DNA from 4 places in the Kribbella sp. NBC_01484 genome. Region 2 is predicted to be linked to each of the others. Evidence: riboswitches for the same ligand, from Rfam matches in the RefSeq annotation. Region 2 holds a riboswitch; each other region holds the start of a gene.

Region 1 (4,577 bases), 2.9 Mb from region 2:
TCCTCAACCCGTCGGCGCATCACGTCCGGCGCGACTCCGAGCGACTCCATGCTGTAAGCGAGTTCGTCCTCGACCGTGTCGGTCACGAACCCAGCCATCGGATCCTGACCGACCATGCCGACCACGTCGGCCAGGTCGCGGGGCCGGTACTCGCTGGTGTCCCGTCCGTTGACGAGCACCCGCCCCGCCAGCGTGCCACCGGTGAAGTGCGGCACCAGTCCGTTGATTGCCCGCAGCAACGTGGACTTGCCGGATCCAGTCCGCCCGATCACCAGCGCCAACTCTCCCTCAGGCACGGTGAAGCTCACGTCCCGCAGCGCCGGCTCCGCGGCACCGTCGTACGTCACTGTCACCCGGTCGAACTCGATCATGCGATCGCCCGCCTGACCTGTGGAGGCGCGACCACCGCTGGCGCCAGTCCGATCAGTACGCCGACAACGGGCACCAGCGGAACGGGTGGAACGACCAACGGGCCCGCCAGCAGCAGTCCGGGGACACCACGTGCCGCAGCGGTGACCATAGCCCCGGCAGCGATCGCACCGGACGCCACGACCAGCCACTCGGGCAGCGCCCACGGATCCGGCCGGTATCGAGTCCGAGTGACCCGCTGACGCCCAATTGCCATGGCTCCGAGGGCCAGCAGCAGTCCGATCGCCAGCGCGGACGCCGCGAGCGGAAACGCCATGGATTCGGTCAGCAACGCGTAGACGCCCAGCAGGATGCCCAGCAACCCCAGCAGGACGCAGCCAGCGGTGAGACGACGCTGCGCTTGCGGGACGTGCGCCGTACGTCCGTAGCCGCGCGAGTCCATCGCGGCGGCGAGCTCGACCGACCTGTCCAAAGCACCTTCCAGCACGGGCATGGCCGTCGTACGGAAGGAGCCGCGGGTGCGGCCGCGCAGTCGGCGTGCGGCGCGGATGCGACGGGCGTCCGTCACCAGCTGCGGCGCGAACGTCAGCGCCACCACACAGGCCACGCCGATCTCGTAGAGGGCCCCGGGCAACGACTTGAGCAGCCGCCGGGGACTGGCCAGTGCGTTGGCGGCACCGACGCAGCAGAGCATGACGGCGAGCTGACCACCGTCGTACAGCGCGGTGAGCAACGCCTCCAGGGTGACCTCACCGCCGAGCTTCACCCCGTTTGCCCAGTCAGGCAAGGGAATCTGCGGCAGGGTGAACAGGACCGTGTTCCCCTGCGAGCGGGTGGACAGCAGCGCTTGCAAAACCACCCGGAGGCCGATGACCACCAGACCGAGCTTGAGGAACGCGGCGTAGCTGTGGGCCCAGGGAGCATCGGTCCGGCGGGCGGCCACTACGAATCCGGTCACTGCGAGGATCAGCCCGAGCAGCACCGGGTTCCGCGTCCTGCTGGCGGCCACGGCCATACCGAGCGCCCACAGCCACCAGGCCCCCGGGTGGAGCGCCCGGGGGAACGTCAGACGATCGACAGCACGCACTTACTTGGCTGTACGGCGGCGACTGAGGAGCAGACCACCACCGGCCAGTACGACGACAACCGCGGCGGCGATGATGATCCCACCCCACGGAGCGCCGTCGCCGTCCGAGGAGGATGCGACTGGCGAGGGGGAGGCCGCAGGTGCGGCACCGACCGCGGCACCGATCTGCAGCGTCACCGGGGTGTCGGTGGCCGGGACCTGGATGTTCTTCACTTGGTCGCCGCAGCCCTTGGCCGGGTAGCCCGCGATCCCGCAGGTCAGGCCCTTCTCGATCCGGACCGGCGCGACCGCGGCCAGGATCTTCGCGCCGGTCGCCTTCACGTCGGTCACCACACACGTGCCGGTGGCCGGACCCGGAGTCTCACCGCCGGCCGCGTCCTCCGGCGTACCCGGGTCGACCACCAGGGCCACCCGCTTCTTGCCGGTCTCGGCCGGCGTCTTGCCGCAGATCGCCTCGAAATCTCCCGCTGCGCGCGGCACCCGGGGCTTCGCGCCGCCGACGGCGAACCGCCAGCCCTCCACCGCCCCGTCGGCCGGGACGACGGCGTCGGAGCCCTTCGGTGAGAAGGCCCATTGGCCGGAAGCCCACTGGTAGTAGCCCCAGAAGCGATAGCCGTCCTCGGCCTGTGCGGTGGTGGCGACGGTCCCCGCCAGCAGGAGACCCGCCAGCAGGGCGAGGACCAGTCGTACGGTCCGGTGTGCAGTCATCTCATGTCCTCGATCGGGCCGTGGCCCGGTGGAGGAAGTCCCGCCTGCACCGGCAGGGTAGGGGCCCCACCCGCGGACCACGGCGGGTAGCTGAGCCTGCCTGCGGCACAGTGTTCCGGCTCGCCACCTGAGGTGGCCTACGGTTGCGGGTCAGCGCCGGACTTGGACCGGCTTCCCTGTGACGCAGGCGTGTTCGGACCGAAGCCTACTCTGGCGCGGCCAGACTCATCGGGCCGTAGACCTCCCGGTCGTCCTCCAGCAGGTACACCTGGGCGACGCCACGGTCGGCCAGGTCCCGCCAGAGCTCACCCAGCCAGCTCTCCGCGTCACCCTGTGCGGAGAACTCGGCCCCACCAACCTCACCGGGGTCGACCAGGGCGCCGGAAGCGGTCTCGAACCGCCAGCTCCAGCTCACGAGCCGGGCCGAGTCTGCGGCGCGTTCTGCGCGGTCTTGGCCGGGTCACGCTCGACGATGCCGCCCAGCGTCTCGTCGATCTGCTTCAGCAGGCTCTCCTCGAGCCTCACCCCGGACGCCTTCACGTTCTCGGTGACCTGCTCGGGCCGGGAGGCGCCGATGATCGCCGAGGACACGTTCGGGTTCTGTAGCACCCAGGCGATCGCCAGCTGGGACAGCGACAGACCGGCCTCGTCGGCGACCGGCTTCAGGTCCTGGACCCGGGTGAGCACGTCGTCGGTGAGGAACCGCTTGATGAAGTTCGACCCGGCCGCGTCGGTGGCCCGGGAGCCGTCCGGCGGCTGCTGACCTGGCAGGTACTTACCGGTGAGCACGCCCTGCGCGATCGGCGAGAACACCACCTGGCCGATGCCGAGCTCCTCCGAGGCCGGCACCACCTCGGCCTCGATCACCCGCCAGAGCATGCTGTACTGCGGCTGGTTCGAGACGAACGGGATGCGCAGCTCCCGGGCCAGCCGGTGGCCCTCCTGGAGTTGCTCCGCGGTCCACTCGGACACGCCGATGTAGAGCGCCTTGCCGGACCGGACGACGTCGGCGAACGCCTCCATCGTCTCCTCCAGCGGCGTCTCGGTGTCGTACCGGTGCGCCTGGTAGAGGTCGACGTACTCGGTCTTGAGGCGCCTCAGCGAGGCGTTGATCGACTCGTGGATGTGCTTGCGGGACAGGCCGGTGTCGTTCGGTCCGCCGGGGCCGGTCGGCCAGTAGACCTTGGTGAAGATCTCCAGCGACTCGCGCCGCTCACCCTCCAGCGCCTCGCCGAGGACCGACTCGGCCTTGGTGTTGGCGTAGGTGTCGGCGGTGTCGAACGTGGTGATGCCGGCCTCCAGGGCCGCCCGCACACAGGCCTTGGCCTGATCGTTCTCCACCTGGGATCCGTGCGTGAGCCAGTTCCCGTACGAGATCTCGCTGACCTTCAAACCACTGTTGCCGAGATAGCGGAAGTCCATACCCCTGACCCTACCGGCCCGGTCAGCTGGGCTTCTCGCCGCGCTTGACCATCGGCTTGGGCATCCGCCAGCGGCGCATCTGCATGGTCCGCCGGACCGCGTAGAACCCCAGGCCCTTGGTGGACTCCTTCGGGAACTTCACCGTGACCGCCTTCCGCAGTCCGGCCGAGAGCAGGAACCAGTCCGCCGCGATCAGCACGATCATCACCAGGAAGAGCAGGTTGACCACGCCGGCCAGCCACGGGAACTGCGCCGAGAACACCACGCCGACCAGCGACACCACCAGCAGGACCGGCAGCGCGAACTCCATCACCGAGTAGCGGGCGTCCACATAGTCCCGGGCGAAGCGCCGGACCGGGCCCTTGTCGGCGGCCGGCAGGTACCGGTCGTCGCCGGTGCGCAGAGCGTCCTGCATCTTGGCCCGCTCGGTGCGGACCTTCTCCCGCCGGTACGCCGACGCCTCCTTGCGGTTACGCGGCTTCTTCAGCGCCTGCTTGCGGGCCGCCTCCGCCTCCTTGCGGGTCGGGGTGGGGCGTCCCTTCCCACCCGGCTTGCCCTGGGGCTCGCCGGGTACGGTGGTAGCTGTCTCAGACTTGGTACGACGGAACACGGGGTCTGAACCTCATTCGCAGGGCAGGTCGCGACTCGGGGTGGTCCCCGGACCTAGGCACTACTTTATCGGGGCCGGTCCTGATGGTGTGGTGACCCGTGGGGACATAGGGTGGATAAGGCACGCCGGGTCGTCACGCCGGCACAGAAGGGGTACGGATATCGATGAGCATCTTCAAGCGGATGTCGACGATCTTCAAGGCCAAGGCGAACTCCGCCCTGGACAAGGCCGAGGATCCTCGCGAAACCCTTGACTACTCGTATCAGAAGCAGCTGGAGCTGCTGCAGAAGGTACGGCGGGGCGTGGCCGACGTGGCCACCAGCCGTAAGCGGGTCGAGTTGCAGGCGTCCCAGCTGCAGTCCCAGTCGGCGAAGCTGCAGG
Region 2 (4,577 bases):
GCACCCGCTCGATCCCGGCCAGGACGCCGTCGTGGTACTTCAGGTCGGACACCATCACCTGGTCCCACAGCCCGCGCGCCTTCAGGTCGGCGACGAGGTACGGGTTCGCGACGGTGAACTCACCGGACATGTTCGACTTCACGAACAGGTTGCTGTACGCCGGCTCGATCGACTGGCTCACGCCGCAGATGTTGGAGATCGTCGCGGTCGGCGCGATCGCCATCACGTTCGAGTTCCGCATGCCGTCGTGCAGCACCTTCTGCCGGAGCACATCCCAGTCGAGCTGCGTGCTGTCGTCGACGATCACGTCGCCGTCCCGAGCGGCCCGGAGCAGCTCGAGCGAGTCGATCGGCAGGATCCCCTTGCTCCACAGCGAACCGTCGTACGTCGAGTAGCGGCCACGCTCGGCGGCGAGGTCGCTGGACGCCTCGATCGCGTGGTAGCTGATCTGCTCCATCGCGCTGTCCGCGAACTCGACCGCGGCGTCGGAGGAGTACGGGATCCGCAGCGAGAACAGCGCGTCGGCGAAGCCCATCAGGCCGAGGCCGACCGGGCGGTGGCGCTGGTTCGCGCGCTCGGACTCGGGCGTGGTGTAGAAGTTCACGTCGATGACGTTGTCGAGCATCCGGACCGCCGTCTTCACGGTGTCGCGGAGCAGATCGGCGTCGAGACCCCCCTCGGTCAGGTGCGCGACCAGGTTGACCGAGCCGAGGTTGCAGACCGCGGTCTCCTCGACCGTCGTGTTGAGAGTGATCTCGGTGCACAGGTTCGACGAGTGGACCACGCCGTCATGCTGCTGCGGCGAGCGCAGGTTGCAGGCGTCCTTGAAGGTGATCCATGGGTGCCCGGTCTCGAACAGCACGGTCAGCATCCGGCGCCACAGGTCGACGGCCTTGACCCGCTTGAACACGCGGATCTCACCACGGTCCGCCGCCGCCTCGTAGCCGGTGTACGCCTCGGCGAACGCTGCGCCGTACAAGTCGTGCAGGTCCGGGACCTCGTTCGGCGAGAACAGGGTCCAGTCGCCGCCCGCCTCGACGCGCTGGAGGAACAGGTCCGGCACCCAGTTGGCCGTGTTCATGTCATGAGTACGACGCCGCTCGTCGCCGGTGTTCTTGCGCAGGTCGAGGAACTCCTCGACGTCGATGTGCCAGGTCTCCAGGTACGCGCAGACCGCGCCCTTGCGCTTGCCGCCCTGGTTGACCGCCACGGCGGTGTCGTTGGCGATCTTCAGGAACGGTACGACGCCCTGCGACTCACCGTTGGTGCCGCGGATCTTGGCGCCGATGCCGCGGACCGGGGTCCAGTCGTTGCCGAGGCCGCCGGAGTACTTGGCGAGCAGGGCGTTGTTGCGGATGCCGTGGAAGATGCCGGCCAGGTCGTCGTCGACCGTGGTCAGGAAGCACGACGACAGCTGCGGCCGAGTGGTGCCGGAGTTGAACAGCGTCGGCGTCGACGACATGAACCGGAACGAGCTGAGCAGTTCGTAGAACTGGATCGCGCGCGCCTCCCGGTCGTCCTCGCGCAGCGCCATCCCCATCGCGACCCGGAGGAAGAACGCCTGCGGCAGCTCGAACCGGACCTTGTCGATGTGCAGCAGGTACCGGTCGTACAGGGTCTGGAGAGCGAGGAAGGTGAAGTCGAGATCGCGCTCGGGACGGATCGCAGCGGCGAGCCGGTCGAGGTCGAAGGTGGCCAGCTCGGCATCGAGGTGACCGGCGTCGATACCGACCTGGATGTAGCGCGGGAAGTAGTCCGCGTAGGCCTCGGTCATGTCGGCCTGGCTGGCCTGCCGGGGCTCGCCGTGCACGCGGCCGAGGGCCTCGCGGCGGATCTGGTCCAGCAGCAGGCGGGACGCGGCGAAGCTGTACTGCGGCTCGGTCTCGACGTAGGACCGGGCGGCCATCACCAGCGCGAGCTCGACCTCGTGCTGCGCGATGCCGTCGTAGCAGGAGCCGAGGGTCTCGTCGAGGATCAGCTCGGGGTCGACCGAGTCGAGCCCATCGGCCGCTTCCGCGACGATCACCCGCAGCCGGTCGACATCCAATGGCGCGGTGCTGCCGTCCGCGGCGCGCACCGAGACCGCGGGCCGCTCGGCGATCCCGGCCGGGTCAGATGGTGTCCTGGCCTTGGTCCGCTCCTCGCGGTACAACACATAGGCCCGAGCGACCTGGTGCTCACCGGCGCGCATCAGCGCCAGCTCGACCTGGTCCTGGATGTCTTCGACCTGGACGCTGCGGCGGGTGTCGCGGCGGCTGGTCAAGGCGCCCACGACCCGGCCGGTCAGCTCGGCCACCAGGTCGCGGACCCGGTGGGTGGCGCCGGCGTCGGCGCCCTCGACCGCGAGGAACGCCTTGCTCATGGCAACAGAGATCTTGGTCGGATCGAACGCGGTGCTGCTGCCGTCACGGCGGACGACGGTCAGCTGGATCGGCTGGTCGGTCGTCACCGCGGAGGATGAGGAAGCAATAGTCACAGGTGTGCTCTCCACAAGAGTTCGGAGGACCGTTGCCGCACGGATGGGCGCATGACGAGGCAGGCAGCTCCGGCCGGGAACGCTGCCGCCACGCCCTGCGACCCACCCGCGAGGTCTCGGACCGCGCGCACCGGCGGTGCACGCGCCGGTGGCAGGTATCCGGACTCGCGGACAGTGTCCGCTCACCGTTGCGGGGCAGTTCCGGATTCGCACCGGATTCCCCTGTTGCCTCGGAGTGGCCCACATCTTGTGGTGCCGGACGCGATGAGCTGTCCAAAGATGTGGAGCCGCTCCGAACCACCAGCAGTAGTGATGCTAGGTGGATCGCACTAGATCTTGTGGTAGCGCCACGCCGCGTGTCGCACATGTTGTGGTCCTCACGCTGCGACGGCATAGAGATCCTGCAAAGTCATGATCTCCGAGCCGTGGTGGATCAGCTCGCGGTTGAGCCGGAGCACGACGTGACCGAACGGCTCGCCGGCGTCCAGCTCGGTCGCCTGGCTCAGGCCGACCGCCATCACCTGCTCCTCGTCCAGCGCGGCGATCGACTCCTGCCAGGCGTCCACCCAGTGCGTCAGCCAGGCGACCGCATCGCGGGCGTTGCCGTGCAGTGTGATGTCGGCGCGCCCCTGCCGGCTCTCCCCGAACGTCCACTCCCAGCGCTCGAAGAACATCTCGGTCAGGTGGGCGATCAGCCAGGCGATCGTGCGTGGGCCGCGATGGTCCGGCTCGTCCGGCCACTGCGCCACCCACTCCCCGGAGCCGAGTGATCGGTAGTGCGAGGCGTGGTGACGTCGTACCACGGTCAGGGCCTCGCTGCTCGGACGCCAGAAGTACTGCTCGTCGGTCAGTTGGGCGAGCCGTCCGGACAGCACCATCCAGCTGAAGCCGAGCTGGCCTCGCACCATCGCCATCGCCGATGGTCGGTGCAGGATCTCCCAGTCGAACGGCTCCGGCATCACGATTCCTCACGCTCCCCGTCGGGCACCTCGATTTGAGGTGCGATCGAACATGTGTTCGAATTGTGTCTCGACGGGGAGGAGAAAGTCAATGCTGACGGTGTGTTGGTTCTGGCCTCGACGGCACGGGTCTGCTAGGCGGTTCGATCCTGGTATCGGCCGCCGGGCTGGCGAAGCGCCGTTCGAGCAACGTGAACGCGTCGATCAGTTCGGGCGCCTCGTAGACGCGGTTCCGGCGGCCGTCGGTGACCTCGCGCAGGACACGTGTCTCGACCAGGCGCGCGAGTCCTTGGTTGGCGGCCTGCTGAGACCGGTCGATGAGCCGCGCGGCCGCGGCGAGCGTGAGGACCGGAGCCGCGGGCAAGGCGTCGATCAACAGATCGGTGGCGGAGCCCGCGCGGACCGGCGCGGCCCGTTCGCGCCAGGCGGTCTTCAGGTCGGTCGCCGTCTGTTCGAAGCGGGCTGCCTCCGCGGTCGCATGGCTGCATGCCATCGCGAACATCCGCAGCCAGGGGTTCGCCGCCGACCGAGCCTTGATCGTGGTCGCCCGTCCGACATACCGGAAGGCTGTCAGCGCATCGATGTACTGCGTCGCATGCGTGGCGAGCGACAGCGACACCGGCGGCACGGTCCGGGTGATGAGGCCGTCGGCCCGCAGGATCAGGTGGATCAGCGCACGCCCGGTCCGTCCGTTGCCGTCGGCAAAGGGATGGATCGTCTCGAACTGTGCGTGCGCGATCGCGGTCTTGGCGAGCACCGGCAGCCGGGACTCCCGGACGAAGGCCATCAGATCCGCGAGCAGGTCGGGGAGCAGCTGCGCCGGCGGCGGGACGTAGTACGCCTCGGCGGGGGAGCGGCCGCCGATCCAGTTCTGCAGATAGCGGACCTCCCCGCCGAACTCCGGCGTCGGAGACTGGGCCATCAGTCGACGGTGCGCCTCGAGCAGGTGGTCGACCTCGAGCTTGTCGCCGGCCTGGACGGACTCGGTCACCCAGGTCATCGCGTCGACAGCGCCCAGCACTTCCTCGGCGGTGACGTCGCCGGGTCCGCTGGTGGGCCGATCACGGAGGACGTCGGCCTTGAGCAGGCGGCGCGCGCCGACAACGAGCCCCTCGATCTGCGACGACCCGACGGCCTCGGCC
Region 3 (4,577 bases), 2.4 Mb from region 2:
CGCCGCCTGGGCGTAGACCGGAAGCGCCTCCTCGTCCCAGGAGTCGGGCGGCTGATCCAGAGCCGTCAGCCGCGGGCGTGCCCAGGTCGCGGCGTCCGCAACCGTGCCTTCTGCGAGCATCAGCTCGATGCCGGCGCGGGTTACGGTCGGGCGGAGTGGGTTGAAGTCTTCGGAGATCAACTCCAGTGCCCGATCGAAATGCTGTCGGGCCTCCCCGGTCCGCCCTGACCTTGCGGCCAACAGGCTCGCTGCCAGCCTGACAGCAGCTCCAGGGATCCCGGCGGATCGTCGCGCCAACGCTGACCGCAGCAAGGCCCGGCAGTCGTCCCAGCGGCCGATGCCGATCAACTCGAGCGCGGCCATGCCGGCGAGGAAGTGCGCCCAGGAGCCGGCGCCGGCGGCGACGGCGTCGAAGTAGGCCGCCCGAGTGACCTCGGCTGCATCGGCCCACCGGCCGAGCGCATGCAGGGCGTTGAAACGACCGATGGCGGCGTTGTTGGCGGTGTCGGTATCTCCGCACGCTGTCGCCAAGCGCACTGACTGCTCCGCCTCGGCGAGCGAGGCCAGCGGCGCGGAAGGCTCCAGCGCCGCCGCGCGGGCGCAGTGTGCCCGCCCAAGGGCCTGCGCCGAACCTGACCTGCGCGCGATCCGGACGGCTTCCTCTGCGTGGACCAGGTCACCCGGCAGACCGTGCAGCGTTTCGGTCTCGGCAAGCTCGGCGAACGCGACGGCGCGCTCCGCACTGTCGGGGAACCCCGTCGTGAGCTCGATCGGTTCGAGGAACTCGTCCAGGTCGGCCATCCCCGGCGACGTCGTCTGCCAGCGGTAGTTGGCCCTGAGCACCAGGAGATCGCAGGCCGCCAACGGCTGCTGTTCCCTGTCCAGCAGACTCAACGCCTCGGTGAGGAGCGTCACCGAAACCTCTGGCCAGCCGGCCCGCTCGCAGACGGAGCTCGTCCGCCGCAACAGGCCGATCCTCTCGTCTCGCGTTCCGCGCACGGTCGGTGACACGGACTCCCAGATAGCGCAAGCCCGGCGGAGCTGGATCGCCTCCTCCGTCGGCGCGCGCAGACGATGTGCCTGATCGGCAGCCACGAGGGACCAGTGGTAAGTCGCGTCGACGTTCCCGGCTCGTTCGTTGTGGATCGCCAGGTCGGCAGCTTCAACCTCGGTGGGGCGTGATTCGAGGACGCGGATGTAGTCGGCGTGGAGGTCCGTGGCTTGGTCGGGTGGCAGGCCGTCATACAGGACCTCAGCCAGCAGCGGGTGCCGGAACCAGGAGGTGCCGTCGGCGGCGGTCGCCACTACACCGCGGTCTTGGGCCTCCGCCAGGCATGGGGTGATCAAGCCCGCCTCGAGTCCGTGGCTGGCGGCGACCTCGGTCAGTACGGCCGAGGAGGTCGGTCGGCCGCCGACGGCGAGGATTCTGGTGACCAAGCGGGCCTGGTCCGACAGGCTGTGCCAGGCGGCGAGCAGGGCTTCGCGGAGCGCAGCGGGAACGGTGGCCGGAAGAGTGCGCTCGGCACCGGACAGACCGCTGACCATCAGTTCGACGAGGTAGGGGTTGCCGTCCGATCTGGCCAGGACCTCGGCGGCGAGTTCGATGTCGGGCGCCTGGCCGAGCAGTCCTTCGATCTCGCTGCTGGTGCCGTCCAGGTCCAGCGGATCCAACCGGAGCTCACCGAAGAAGGGCATCCGGCGCATATCGGCCAGCCAGGAGTGGAGGGGATGCCCCTCGCCGCGTTCCTCGGTCCGGCACGTCGCCAGCAGTACCAACGGCTGGGAGCGGAATCCGGCGATCAGATAGGCCATCGCGTCCAGCGAGGCGACGTCGGCCCATTGCAGATCGTCGACGACCACCACTGTCGGCCGGCGTACTGCGATCCGGTTGAGCACGAGGTCGACGAGCATCGGAAGCCTCGTGCTGTCGACGCCGCCGCTGACGCCGAGCGAGGGCAGTAAGGCACTCAGCCCGTCGGTCCCGGCGAGAGTGTCGGCCCTCTCGTCGGCATCAGCTCGGCTCAGCCAGTCCTGCAAGGCGCCGGCGATGGGGGCGAACGGGACCGACGCGCCACCGAAGTGCACGCTCGATCCCCAGAGCACGTTCAGCTGCGAATCGCCGCAGACCTCACGGGCAAGGCGGGTCTTGCCGATGCCGGCTTCGCCATGGATGACGATCGCGTGCGGTACGCCGCCCACGGCGTCGAGCAGCACATCGCCGAGGAACCGTTGTTCGGCTGCGCGTCCGGCGAAGCGATGATCGGGCCGCAGACCCCCCATGCGTCCCCAGTCAACACCTTCAGGCAGGCCGACGGGAGCCCTCGACCTGGTCGACTACCGCCCGGACGCAAACGGCTTCGACCAGGGCCTCTCGGGCTGCCGGTGTACCGACGGACGGGTAGTGGTCAGCCCCAGCCCTGGCGTCCCCGCGTGCAGCGCGGCGGCGACGGGGCGCTCGGCGGACTACTACCCGTCCTTCGGCACGCGTCACCGACCGCGAGCCGCACGCTCCGTTGGCCGACGCACTTCGCGAGGCTCGTGTCGACGTGGGGGTTGCCACGTGACCGTGGTGGTTGCCGGGCGGGTGGGGTGTGCCATGATCGGGCCGACGGTTGTGGAGGAACACCGGTGACCGGCTGAGGCCGGGAGTCCGGGGCGGTCCCGCCACTGTGACCGGGCCAGATCGAAGTCGACGCGGCCCGGGAGCCAGGACATCCGCGTCCGTCCGCCGGGCCACGGTCACCGCGGTACGGCGTACCAGCCGTGGCGGGCGTGGATACCCGCTCGACGAAGGGACCCACCGCCGATGCGGCCAGCCTCACCGTCCACCGGATTCCCGTTCACCGCCGTAGTCGGAATGGACGACCTTCAGCTCGCCCTGATCCTGGCAGCCATCTCGCCGGCGATCGGCGGGGTGCTGATCCGGGGCGAGAAGGGTACGGCGAAGTCGACCGCGGTCCGCGCGTTGACCGAGATCCTCCCACCTGTGGACGTCGTACCGGGTTGTCGGTTCTCCTGCGACCCCGAACACCCTGACGACACCTGCCCCGACGGACCGCACGACAGCACGGAGGCCCTCAACCGGCCTGCCCGGCTGGTCGAGTTGCCCGTCGGCGCGACCGAGGATCGGGTGCTCGGGTCGCTGCATCTGGAGAAGGCGCTCGCCGAGGGCATCACGGCGTACGAACCCGGTCTGCTTGCTGCCGCGCACCGCGGACTTCTGTATGTCGACGAGGTCAACCTCCTGCACGATCATCTGGTCGACGTACTGCTCGACGCCGCCGCGATGGGTCGCGCGACCGTCGAGCGTGACGGGGTGTCCGTCACGCACCCGGCGCGCTTCGTCCTGGTCGGCACGATGAACCCGGAGGAGGGCGAGCTCCGGCCGCAGTTGCTCGATCGCTTCGGCCTGACCGTCGACGTCGTCGCCAGCCGCGATCCTGCCGTGCGTGTGGAGGTGATGCGCGCGCGGCTCGCGTACGAGGCTGATCCGGCGGGCTTCGTTGCGCGGCACGACGGACCGCAGCGGGAGCTCGCCGAGCGCATCGTCAAGGCGCGCGACCTGATCACCGAGGTCATCCTGACCGACGCCGCGCTCCGCCAGATCGCCGAGATCTGCGCGTCCTTCGACGTTGACGGCATGCGCGCCGACCTGGTCACCGCGCGTACGGCGGTCGCCCACGCGGCCTGGTCCGGCCGCACCGTCGTCGAGGTCGACGACGTCCGCGCCGCCGCCAAACTCGCCCTGCCCCATCGCCGCCGCCGGAACCCCTTCGACGCCCCCGGCCTCGACGAGAACCAACTAGAACAAGCCATCCAAGACAGCACCCCAGCACCCAACCCCGACGACGACCCGGATGGCCCGGGTGGGGGAGCGGACCCCGCAGACGACGGCAGCCCGGCTGACGCAGACCGGTCCGACGTAGACCAGTCGGACGCGAACCTATCCGGCGCGGATCGCTCCGACGGAAGCCGAGCGGACTCGGACTCCCCGGCCCCCGGCGCCAGCCTGGAGGACGGCGCGGATCCCGGCGAGGCGGGTGGCCGGCCGGCGCCGGTCGGCGAGGTGGCCGGAAGCTCCGAGCCCTACAAGGCGCGCCTGCTCAGCGTGCAGGCCGCAGGCGCCGGTGTCGCCGGGCGGCGGTCCCGGGCGATCACCGAGGTCGGGCGCGTGGTGGGTGATCGCGCCCGCATCGGTCGGGAGGCTGGGCGTCCGCATCTGCTGGCGACCATCCGGTCCGCTGCCCCGCATCAGCACGCTCGGGGTCGCGCCGGCGCCGGGCTCGCCGTACGACCCTCGGATGTGCGGCTCGCCGTGCGGGAAGGGCGCGAGGGCAACCTTGTTCTGTTCTGTGTTGACGCGTCGGGGTCGATGGGGACGAAGCAGCGGATGCGGGCGGTGAAGACCGCGATCGTCTCGCTGCTGCTCGACGCGTACCAGCGTCGCGACACCGTCGGCCTCGTCACGTTCGCCGGCGCCGCGGCCACGGTTGCGTTGCCGCCCACCGGCAGCGTCGAGACCGCCGTACGACGTCTCGAGTCGCTACCGACCGGTGGACGCACACCCCTCGCCGAAG
Region 4 (4,577 bases), 2.4 Mb from region 2:
GCGCGCGAAGGACGTTGGTCAGCTCGTCACCAGTCCGTGCGAGCCGCGGCACGACCTCCTCGGCGGCGAAGGTCAGGGACGACTCGACCTGCGCCGACGACCGCCCGAGCACCTCGGTCACGACGACCGGGACCTTCGCGGCGTCCCAGCTCAGGGTCTCCATTGCCACGACGAGCTTGCGCGCGACCGCTTCGAGCAGATCCACTCCATCGGCCCCGCTCACTGCGGGCAGATCCGCCAGCGTTGCGAGGTCGGCCAGGTCCGCGGCTCGTCCCGGGCTCGCGAGCAGCTCGGCCTCGTCCACGCCGAACGTCTCCCCCAGCGCTGTCCGCAGACCGGGGATCGAGTACGAACCACCCCACAACTGACGAGCCCGCAGTACGGCGAGCACCAGGTTGACGCGCGCATCGCCGGCCGGCGCACCGCCGAGGATGTGCAGCCCGTCGCGGATCTGCACGTCCTTGATCTCGCACAGATACCCGTCGAGATGCAGGACGAACTCGTCGAACTCCGCGTCGCCCGGCTTCTCGTCCGTGTGCAGATCATGGTGCAGCTGCGCCGCCTGGATCAGCGTCCAGATCTGCGCCCGCAGGGTCGGCACCTTCTCCGGATCCAGCGCCGACACGGTCGCGTACTCGTCGAGCAGGTACTCCAGCTTCGCCATGTCGCCGTACGTCTCGGCCCGGGCCATCGGCGGCACCAGGTGGTCGACGACGGTCGCGTGCGCGCGCCGCTTGGCCTGCGTCCCCTCGCCGGGGTCATTGACGATGAACGGGTAGACCATCGGCAGATTCCCCAGGACGGCGTCCGGCGCACAGTCGGCCGCCATCCCGATCCCCTTGCCCGGCAGCCATTCGAGCGTCCCGTGCTTGCCCAGGTGGACGACGGCGTGCGCGCCGAAGCCGCCCTCCTCGGCCGGGGCCTCGAGCCAGCGATACGCCGCCAGGTAGTGGTGCGACGGGGCCATGTCCGGGTCGTGGTAGATCGCCACCGGGTTCTCGCCGAAGCCACGCGGCGGCTGGATCATCAGCACGACGTTCCCGAAACGCAACGCCGCCAGGGCGATCGCGGGCTCGTCGCCGGAGGTGTCGACGTACAGCTGGCCCGGCGCCTCGCCCCACGCCTCGGTCATTGCCGTACGCAACGATTCCGGCACTCGCCCGAACCACTGCTCGTAGATGCTGAGCGGGACCTTCGCGACGGCGTTCGCCAACTGCTCCTCGGTCAGCCAGTCGACGTCGTGACCACCTGCGGCGATGAGCCGATGGATCAGCCCGTCGGCGCCGTCCGGCCCCTGGAGCTCACTGAGATCGAGGTCGCCGAGGTCGTACCCGGCGTCTTGGAGTTGACCGAGCAGGACCACGGCCGACGCCGGTGTGTCGAGACCGACCGCGTTCCCGATCCGCGCGTGCTTGGTCGGGTACGACGACAACACGAGAGCCAATCGTTTGTCGTGAGCCGGTACGTGGCGGAGGCGAGCGTGCGCGACTGCGATCCCGGCCAGCCGGGCGCACCGCTCCGGGTCCGGCGCGTACCGGGCCAGCCCGTCGGCGTCGTACGACTTGAAGGAGAACGGGATCGTGATCAGCCGCCCGTCGAACTCCGGGATCGCGACCTGGGTGGCGGCGTCGAGCGGGCTGACCGCGGCGTCACTGGCCAGCCACTGCTCACGGGTCGACGTCAGCGCGAGGCCCTGGATCAGCGGGATGTCGAGCGAGGCGAGCGCCCCGGCATCCCAGGAGTCGTCGGAACCGCCGGCGCTCGCGTTGGCCGCGACGGATCCGCCTGCGGCGAGCAGGGTCGTCACCAGGACGTCACACTTGCGCAGCAGGTCGAACAGTCCGGCATTCTCGGACGACGTCGGATCCAGTCCACGCAGGGTCCCGCAGTACACGGGCAGCGGCTGCGCACCCGCCGCCTCGACCGCAGCGGCCAGCGTGTCGACGAACGCGGTGTTCCCGGAGATCTCGTGCGCGCGGTAGTAGACGATCCCGACCACCGGCCGGTCGTCCACGACGTACGTCCCGCGGACGCCGTACGCCGGGAGGGCGCGCGGCGGCTCGAATTCGTCGCCGGTCAGGAGCAGTGTGTCCCGCAGGAAGCCGGCCAGGTTGCGCAGGTTCTCGGAACCGCCCTCCCGGAGGTAGGCGAGCGCCTCGGTCACCGCGCCCGCGGGCACGGTCGACAGCGACATCAGCTCGGCGTCGGGTGCGGCCTCACCGCTGACCACGACGGCCGGCTTGCCGGACGCGATGACCGCGTCGAGACCTTCCTCCCAGGCGCGGCGTCCGCCGAGCAGACGGACCACGACGACCTCGGCGGCGGCGAGCAACGGCGCCAGGCCGTCGAGGTCGAGCCGGGCCGGGTTCGCGACCGTCCAGCCGGAATCCGCCTCGGCGGCGGCGAGCAGATCGGTGTCGGCGGTCGAGAGCAGCAGCAGGTTCGCGGGCACGCGTAACCGGTCCTTCCTCGGGGTGTCCACGCCCCGACCGGAGGTACGACGGCGGCAGTTCCTGACTCCCCCTCGGGTTCGAGGGGTTCACAGTGGCGGGACCGTCCCGGACTCACACCGGGTTCCTGCTGATGCCGTCGATTGACTCCGTGACTCTATCGGACTGCGTGGACCGCCAGGCCATCACAATCGGCGCGACCGGGCGCACGTGAGCGACGCGACACCTTGCGGGCGGCAGTTGTGATGGCCTGGCGGTCCGGCCTCAGCGATGCATTGCGTAGTGGGCGGCGAGGAGGTCGGTGGCCCAGTCGTTGCGGAGATCTCGCCAGACGGAGTGGATGTGGTTGGCGTTGTCCTGGGTGTTGTCGTACTCGGCGAGGAAGGTGGGGCCGGCGATCGAGTAGTAGTGGCGGTGGCCGACGCCGGGTTCGGTCTCGCCGGCCCACGCGAAGGTGAGGCGTTCGATGCCTTGGTCGGTGATGTCCTGCCAGGTCTGCAGCCCGATCGGTCCGGCGGCGCGGCCGACGTACTGACCGATGAGGAGGCTCAGGAGTTGCCGTTGCTCCGGTGTCATGTCGCCGTACGCGAGCCCGCGGTGCAGCAGGGATGCGTCGGCGACCGGATCGTGCCGGGTCAGGATGTCGTCCGGCGCCGCGTCGGAGACCAGCGCGACGGACAGCTGGGCCGGCTCGAGCGCGTGCAGGAGCTGGAAGCCGAGGTCCTGCTCCGCGGCGAGGAACCGTCGCCCGGCGTGCGGGCCGGTGCGGACCTCCGCCGGGTTCGAGCCGAAGAACTGCGGGGTGAACGAGATGGCGCCGTCGACGAGCGTGACGTGCAGCGCGAGATGGTGACCGTTCAGCCGCCACGCCCACGGCCCGGACCCGGCCGGGTCGCCGAGCACGCGGAGGTAGTAGCGATCGCCGACCGTCGAACCGGCCCAGCCACCGACCTCCGCGACCTCCATCGGATCGGCGAGGCCGCGGACGATGATCTCGGCCGCCATCACCCCGCGGAAATCGGCCAGACCGCGCTCGCTGTAGACGAGCCCGAGCAGGCGCACGACGAGAGCCTCCTGCGCCGCCGACAGCTCGTGCAGCGGCAGGCCCGGAACGGCACCGGGCAGATACGTCCATTGGTGGTGATCCGGCGTGTCGAACGCCGCCGTGATCTTGTCGAGCTGGGCGGACGAAAGACTCGCCAGCAGCTCGAGGACCGCTTCCCGGGTCTGTTCTACAACCATGCCGATCGCTCCCGTTCCGTCGGTTCGTGATGCGTCCACTGTTCGAACGGCCGGTCCAGCTTGTACTGGAAATCCGGCTGCCGCAGCAGGACGCGTGTTTCGGCGTTGTGCGGGTTGCGTAGCGTCTCGAAGAACCGCACCGACCAGTGGAACCAGCGCATGCAGAACAACCGCATGGTCAGCCCGTGCGACACCAGCAGCACGTTGCGCGGAACCCCCGGGGTCTCGAAGTCGCGGTGCATCGTCTCCAGGAACGACGACACCCGGTCGTACACGTCCGCGCCCGACTCACCGTCCGTGAACCGGTAGAAGAAGTGCCCGTACCGGTTCCGCAGCTCCTTCTGCTGCTCGATGTCCGCGGTGTCCTGGTAGTTGGCCCAGTCCTGCTCCCGCAGCCGCGGCTCCTCGCGGGCGAGGCCGATCAGATCGTCCAGACCGAGCGAGTCCAGCGTCTGCAGGGCTCGCAGGTACGGCGAGACGTACACGCGGACAGGCTCGTCCTCGAACAGCTCCCGCAGCTCCTTCCCCGCCTTGGCCGACTGCTCGTGCCCGTGCGGCGTGAGCGGGATCGCGTGGTCGGGGACGCGCTCGAAGATCGTCTTGTCCAGGTTGGCCTCGGACTCGCCGTGCCGGATCAGCGCGATCCGCAACGGCCGCCGACTCAGATCCATCGTGTCCCTTTCCGACGTACTGCCAGCATTGCGGCGACCCCCGCCGCCGCGACTCCGACGCGCCGGGCAAGCGCGGCGGTACGGCGTACGTCGGCAACCGCCGGCGTGGGTCCGTTGCCCAGCGTGCCACGGTCCTCCTGATACGACCCGTAGCTGTTGGTCCCGCCGAGCGTCAGATCGAGGGCTCCGGCGAACGCAGCCTCGACCGGTCCGG

What was found. A riboswitch is a leader RNA that binds a small molecule or an ion and turns the genes downstream of it on or off. The one in region 2 is predicted to bind cobalamin.
Region 1: it holds a riboswitch for cobalamin, as region 2 does, so the genes downstream of both, OG555_RS28540 (SCO2322 family protein) here and OG555_RS42330 (ribonucleoside-diphosphate reductase subunit alpha) in region 2, are expected to answer to the same signal.
Region 3: it holds a riboswitch for cobalamin, as region 2 does, so the genes downstream of both, OG555_RS31025 (putative cobaltochelatase) here and OG555_RS42330 (ribonucleoside-diphosphate reductase subunit alpha) in region 2, are expected to answer to the same signal.
Region 4: it holds a riboswitch for cobalamin, as region 2 does, so the genes downstream of both, cobN (cobaltochelatase subunit CobN) here and OG555_RS42330 (ribonucleoside-diphosphate reductase subunit alpha) in region 2, are expected to answer to the same signal.

The regions. Positions count from the first base shown of each region.
Region 1 covers NZ_CP109437.1:5,826,531-5,831,107, forward strand. The annotation lists gene OG555_RS28530 (ABC transporter ATP-binding protein) at 1-371, opposite strand, end outside; gene OG555_RS28535 (energy-coupling factor transporter transmembrane component T) at 368-1,456, opposite strand; gene OG555_RS28540 (SCO2322 family protein) at 1,457-2,164, opposite strand; cobalamin riboswitch at 2,251-2,382, opposite strand; gene OG555_RS28545 (hypothetical protein) at 2,370-2,579, opposite strand; gene OG555_RS28550 (aldo/keto reductase family protein) at 2,576-3,586, opposite strand; gene OG555_RS28555 (DUF3043 domain-containing protein) at 3,609-4,196, opposite strand; gene OG555_RS28560 (PspA/IM30 family protein) at 4,361-4,577, shown strand, end outside.
Region 2 covers NZ_CP109437.1:8,773,944-8,778,520, reverse strand. The annotation lists gene OG555_RS42330 (ribonucleoside-diphosphate reductase subunit alpha) at 1-2,476, opposite strand, end outside; cobalamin riboswitch at 2,610-2,735, opposite strand; gene OG555_RS42325 (DinB family protein) at 2,854-3,435, opposite strand; gene OG555_RS42320 (Fic family protein) at 3,524-4,577, opposite strand, start outside.
Region 3 covers NZ_CP109437.1:6,376,367-6,380,943, forward strand. The annotation lists gene OG555_RS31020 (helix-turn-helix transcriptional regulator) at 1-2,280, opposite strand, end outside; cobalamin riboswitch at 2,596-2,737, shown strand; gene OG555_RS31025 (putative cobaltochelatase) at 2,807-4,577, shown strand, end outside.
Region 4 covers NZ_CP109437.1:6,363,106-6,367,682, reverse strand. The annotation lists gene cobN (cobaltochelatase subunit CobN) at 1-2,482, opposite strand, end outside; cobalamin riboswitch at 2,489-2,644, opposite strand; gene OG555_RS30975 (DUF3500 domain-containing protein) at 2,715-3,692, opposite strand; gene OG555_RS30970 (phosphoglycerate mutase family protein) at 3,683-4,363, opposite strand; gene OG555_RS30965 (cobalamin biosynthesis protein) at 4,354-4,577, opposite strand, start outside.